Regions from separate parts of the Erwinia tasmaniensis Et1/99 genome, predicted to be linked through region 1. Evidence: predicted binding sites of a transcription regulator. Region 1 holds the regulator's gene; the other holds the start of a gene.
The links. The regulator PurR, encoded in region 1, represses purine synthesis genes. The targets are predictions, from matches to a motif close to CANGCAAACGTTTGCNTG.
Positions count from the first base shown of each region.

Region 2: carA (glutamine-hydrolyzing carbamoyl-phosphate synthase small subunit) is a predicted target of PurR. The motif match lies at 1,617-1,634, and genes of this name have one in related genera.

Region 1 is NC_010694.1:2,048,521-2,051,659, forward strand. It holds gene ETA_RS10140 (C40 family peptidase) at 1-696, shown strand, start outside; gene purR (HTH-type transcriptional repressor PurR) at 1,098-2,123, shown strand; gene punR (DNA-binding transcriptional activator PunR) at 2,111-3,052, opposite strand.
Region 2 is NC_010694.1:796,583-799,721, forward strand. It holds gene ispH (4-hydroxy-3-methylbut-2-enyl diphosphate reductase) at 1-308, shown strand, start outside; gene dapB (4-hydroxy-tetrahydrodipicolinate reductase) at 566-1,387, shown strand; gene carA (glutamine-hydrolyzing carbamoyl-phosphate synthase small subunit) at 1,857-3,005, shown strand; gene carB (carbamoyl-phosphate synthase large subunit) at 3,020-3,139, shown strand, end outside.

The sequences.
Region 1 (3,139 bases):
GCCTCCCCGACAAAAAAAGCCAAAGAGCAGCCGGTTAAAAAAGCAAAACAGCCCACAAAAGCAGCACATCTCACTCCGGCGCAGGATCACAAACTCACGAAGAAAGCGGCGACTAAGCAGCCAGCGCTGAAAGGCAAGAAAGTTAACGCACGGATAAGTCGTACGGCTAGCAAAAAAAAAGCACCGAAAAAGCATTACGGCAGACAGCGCGCGGAAAGCAGTTTAGCTAAGGTTGGCAAAGTCGATCCCTCAGCCCCGTTGAAACTCAGTAATGCACACCGCATTCGTTATCAAAAAGCCCGTGAAACCGCAGTCAGTAAACTAATGGGGCAGCTCGGTAAGCCCTATCTGTGGGGCGGCAGCTCCCCTAAGACTGGGTTCGACTGCAGCGGGCTTGTCTGGTATGCCTACAAAGATTTAGTTAAATTTAAAATCCCACGCACCGCGAATGAAATGTATCACCTGCGCGATGCGGCTCCGATCAAACGTGACCGTCTTGAGAAAGGTGATTTAGTGTTTTTCCGCATCAACGGAAGAGGCTCAGCCGACCACGTGGGGGTTTATCTTGGTGAAAATAAATTTATCCAGTCGCCAAGGACAGGAAAAGACATTCAGGTCAGTGCGCTTAGCGACGATTACTGGCAGGAACATTATGTGGGTGCTCGTCGCGTTATGACACCGAAAACGATTCGTTAGCGGCTTTTTTCCACAGCGGGCCACAAGCAGACCCTCTGGCCCGTGACACGCCCCCCTTTCATGCTGCAGCTCCCCAAAGCCGTCGATCCGAACGCGGCTGACGATTTTCATCCTCGCGAGCGAATTGTGACGTTCCGATCCAGCAAAAATTCCTGTCCTTACGGGCAAAATTCTCGTTTTCTTTGCGCAGCCTTGATAGAATTCCCCTCTTAATTTGCGCAACAGCCGCTAAACCCGATGCGATCGGTTCCGTGCACCCTGTTGCGGGCAGATTTCTTCTCTTCCCGCCCCCTTTAGACAACCCCAATAATTCTGGCCCAACGGGAAGAGCCTGGGCTAAGGCAAACGTTTAACAAACCGGTTATCAGGGGGTTACTGATAACACCAGGAGTACGATTTACATGGCAACAATTAAGGATGTGGCAAAGCGCGCCGGTGTTTCCACCACCACCGTGTCTCACGTCATCAATAAAACACGCTTTGTCGCCGATGAGACCCGTGAAGCGGTGTGGGTTGCAATCAAAGAATTGCATTACTCCCCCAGCGCCGTAGCACGCAGCCTCAAGGTAAACCACACCAAAACGATTGGTCTGCTGGCAACATCAAGTGAAGCCCCCTATTTTGCTGAAATCATTGAGGCGGTAGAAAACAGCTGCTTTGCCAAAGGCTATACCCTGATCCTGGGTAACGCCCATAACAATATAGAAAAGCAGCAGGCTTACCTGTCAATGATGGCGCAAAAACGTGTTGATGGCCTGCTGGTCATGTGCTCTGAATACCCGGACGCGCTGATTTCAATGCTTGAAGATCACCGCAATATTCCTATGGTTGTTATGGACTGGGGCAAGTCGCGCGGTGATTTTACCGATACGGTATTGGATAATGCGTTTGAGGGCGGGTATCTTGCCGGGCGCTATTTGATTGAACGCGGACACCGGGATATTGCCGCCATCCCAGGCCAGCTGGAGCGCAACACCGGTGGCGGACGCCATGCGGGATTTTTGAAAGCTCTGACTGAAGCGGGCATCGTTCTGCGGGAAGAATGGCTGGTACAGGGAGATTTCGAACCTGAATCCGGCTACCGCGCGATGCAACAAATCCTGGCGCAGAAACAACGCCCGACCGCGGTTTTCTGCGGCGGAGATATTATGGCAATGGGCGCAATCTGCGCAGCCGATGAAATGGGCCTGCGGGTCCCCCAGGATATTTCGGTCATTGGCTATGATAACGTGCGCAACGCCCGTTATTTCACTCCGGCATTGACCACCGTACACCAACCGAAAGAGCGTCTTGGTGAAACCGCATTCAATATGTTACTTGACCGCATCACCAGCAAGCGCGAAGAGTCGCAAACCATTGAAGTGTACCCTACTTTGATTGAAAGACGCTCGGTGGCGGACGGCCCTTACCGCGACTACCGCCGCTGATCTTGTATCACTGTCGTATTGGATTGCTCACTCAACCATTCGGCGTTAAGGGTTTCAGTGCTACCAAGATATTCCAGCAGCCAGCTCAGCGCCGGTGAGGCGCTTTGCTCTGACCAGGTCAGGCAGCATGGGCTGTCCGGGAAGGGCGAACTCAGCGTCAGTTCACACAATATATTTTGCTGTAATAACGGCTGCGCAAAATGTCCCGGAACCATGCCAACACACAACCCCGCTCGCAGGCAGTCAAAGGCACTTTCCCAGTCAGGAACGACCAGCCGCCGTTGATTATCAAGCGTCCAGGTTGTGCGTTTGGGTAGCGCACGCGAGGTATCTTCCATGACCAGCGAAGGCCACTCGCGTACCGATCCTTCCGTCAGCAGCCCCGGCCGTCCGACTAACGGATGTTGTGCATTGACCACGCAGCGCCAGTTCAGGCTGCCCATATCCCGAAACGCAAAACGCCCCCCCACCGGGATCGCCTGGGTAGCGCCTATCGCCACATCCGCGCGACCGTCCGCCAGCGCATCCCAAACGCCGTTGAAGACTTCTGGCATGATATGCAGCTCCATATCTGGGAAATGGCGGTAAAAATCCACCACCAGCTGCCGGGTCCGCGATGGCCGGACCATACGATCAACGGCGATATTGAGCTGCCCCCGCCAGCCGTTTGCTACCTGTTGGCAACGGCGACGGGTGGCAAGCATTTTTTTGATAACAGATCTGGCCTCTTCGCTAAATACACGACCGGCATCGGTCAGCACCACGTCACGATGCCGCCTTTCAAATAAACTGACGGCCAGCCACTCCTCCAGCTGACGCACCGTATAGCTTACCGCAGAAGGAACGCGGTGCAGTTCAGCGGCAGCGGCGGTGAAACTTCCGGTTCGGGCCACGGCATCAATGACTTCGAGTGAATGTTCAGACCACATATCCAGCCTTCAAAAATTTTCATAACAGTCAACGAATATTAGCGTTTCACAGGCCGCCCCGCACGCGATTACACTGCGCCAGCAAAA
Region 2 (3,139 bases), 1.3 Mb from region 1:
ACGTGGTGCTGGTAGTCGGCTCAAAGAACTCATCAAACTCTAATCGCCTGGCGGAACTGGCCCAGCGTGCCGGCAAGCTGGCGCGGCTGATCGATTCCGCCGAGGATATTCAGGAAGCGTGGGTGAAAGGCGTAAGCTGCGTTGGCGTTACCGCCGGGGCTTCCGCGCCGGATATACTGGTGCAGCAGGTGATCCAGCGGCTCAACGAGCTGGGCGGCGTGGACGCCGTTGAGCTGATTGGCCGTGAAGAAAATATCATTTTCGAAGTGCCGAAAGAGCTGCGCGTAGAGGTTAAACAGCTGGACTAATCCGTCAGGGGCGCGAATTTGGCGCCCCTTTTTTTTGCATACCACGACATTGGGCGCATTTTATTCAGGTTTTCATCTCGTACGATCCTTATCCCACCCTTCCCTTTTCCTCATTTCGTCAAAATCTGTTTTACTGATAATCATCTCTCTCTGGCGTAAAATTCTTATAGCAGAGTGGTAATAGTGGTGCAGGGATTAACGCATGATTAACCTGTACAGGTTATAAAGGCATAGATATCAGTCAGGAATGAATAATTATGAGTAATGCAGAAATCCGGATCGCCATCGTGGGAGCCGCAGGGCGCATGGGGCGTCAACTTATACAGGCAGTTGTTCTGGCTGAAGGTGCCCGCCTGGGGGCAGCACTGGTGCGCAGCGGTTCATCGCTGGTTGGCACCGATGCCGGAGAGTTGGCTGGCTGTGGCGCGCTGGGGATTACCCTTACCGATGACCTGGAAGCGGTAGCCAACGATTTTGACGTACTGATCGACTTCACGCGCCCGGAGGGCACGCTGCACTATCTTGCGTTTTGCCGTCAGCATCATAAAGCGATGGTGATCGGTACGACCGGTTTTGACGATGCGGGCAAGGCTGCCATTGAGGCGGCCGCACAGGATATCGCCATCGTCTTTGCCGCCAACTTCAGCGTTGGGGTGAATGTGGTGCTCAAGCTGGTGGAAAAAGCGGCCAAGGTGATGGGGGAATATGCGGATATCGAAATTATCGAAGCGCACCACCGCCATAAAGTGGATGCCCCGTCCGGTACGGCACTGGCGATGGGAGAAGCTATAGCCGACGCGATGAGCTGGGATCTTAAGCAGCATGCCGTTTACGCTCGTGAAGGTTTCACCGGAGAACGTGAAGCTCAGACCATCGGTTTTGCCACCGTCCGTGCTGGCGATATTGTCGGGGAGCACACGGCGATGTTTGCAGATATCGGCGAGCGTGTGGAGATAAGCCACAAGGCTTCCAGTCGGATGACTTTTGCGAAAGGTGCGGTTCGTGCGGCAATCTGGCTGGATGGTCGTAAAAAAGGTCTTTATGATATGAGATGCGTGCTGAATCTGCATGACTTGTAGGCGGTGAGTACAGTTTTTGATATGGGTTGTTTTGTTTTAAATTAATGACTAAAAAGGGTAATTATTTTATTGCCCTTTTTTTATTGAAAAAATGACGTTTTTTTATGTATTTTGTTTCCAGATGTCTGTAATGACTATTTCTGGTGTCTTTTCTTCGACGCTATTTGCTGTTTTTGACCATTTGGTCTGTTTTTTAAGTCTTAAAACGTCTGGAAACCAGTATCAGGGGCAGGCAATCGATTTTATGACCAGGATATGTGGCATTTTCAGCGCCAAATCTTCGTTTTTTGCTTCAGTGAGTTAAAAACGATAAAAAACCTACCCTGTGGGGTAGACATTAGCAGGGGGTATCATTAGAATGCGCGCAATTTGCCAAAAACTGAGCAGTCAGGCAGTTTTTGCATTGATTTTGGCTAGGTTCCTGAATTAATATGCAGATAATATGACTGTTTATTCCCTGGAGGATGTTTTGATTAAGTCAGCGCTTTTGGTTCTGGAAGACGGAACCCAATTCCACGGTCGGGCCATAGGGGCAATCGGATCGGCAGTGGGAGAAGTTGTTTTCAACACTTCAATGACCGGTTATCAAGAAATCCTCACCGATCCTTCCTATTCTCGCCAAATCGTTACTCTCACTTATCCCCATATCGGCAATGTCGGCACCAACTCCGCTGATGAAGAATCAACTCAGGTTCATGCGGCAGGTCTGGTTATCCGCGACTTACCGCTGATTGCCAGCAACTATCGCAATGAGGAAGGCCTGTCTGAATATCTGATTCGCCACAACATTGTCGCTATTGCCGATATCGATACACGCAAACTGACTCGTCTGCTGCGTGAAAAAGGGGCACAAAACGGCTGTATCATTGCCGGCGATGCGCTGGACGCCGCCGTAGCGCTGGAAAAGGCGCGCGCGTTTCCGGGCCTGAAAGGGATGGACCTGGCAAAAGAGGTGACCACACCGGAAGCCTATACGTGGTTACAGGGTAGCTGGACGCTGGAAGAAGAGCTGCCGAAGGCAAAAGCCGAAAGTGACCTGCCGTACCATGTGGTGGCTTACGACTACGGCGTGAAGCGCAACATCTTGCGTATGCTGGTCGACCGCGGCTGCCGCCTGACGGTGGTGCCCGCCCAAACCCGTGCAGAAGACGTGCTGAAACTTAATCCGGACGGCGTGTTCCTCTCAAACGGCCCGGGCGACCCGGAGCCGTGCGACTATGCGATTACGGCGATTAACCGTCTGCTGGAAACCGACATTCCAGTATTTGGTATTTGCCTCGGCCATCAGCTGCTGGCACTTTCCAGCGGTGCCAGGACGGTAAAAATGAAACTCGGCCACCACGGCGGTAACCATCCGGTGAAAGATCACGATAACAACACGGTGATGATCACCGCGCAGAACCATGGTTTTGCCGTCGACGACAGCCACCTTCCGGCTAATCTGCGCGTTACCCATACCTCACTGTTTGACCACACGGTACAGGGCATTCACCGCACCGATAAAGCGGCCTTCAGCTTCCAGGGCCACCCGGAAGCGAGCCCAGGCCCGCATGATGCGGCCCCGTTGTTCGATCACTTCATCGAACTGATTGAAGCCTACCGTTCGACTGCCAAATAATCAGGAGCGAAAAAATGCCAAAACGTACAGACATAAAAAGTATCCTGATCCTTGGCGCTGGCCCGATTGTTATCGGCCAGGCCTGTGAATTTGACTACTCCGGTGCGCAGGCGTGTAAAGCGCTGCGCGAAGAG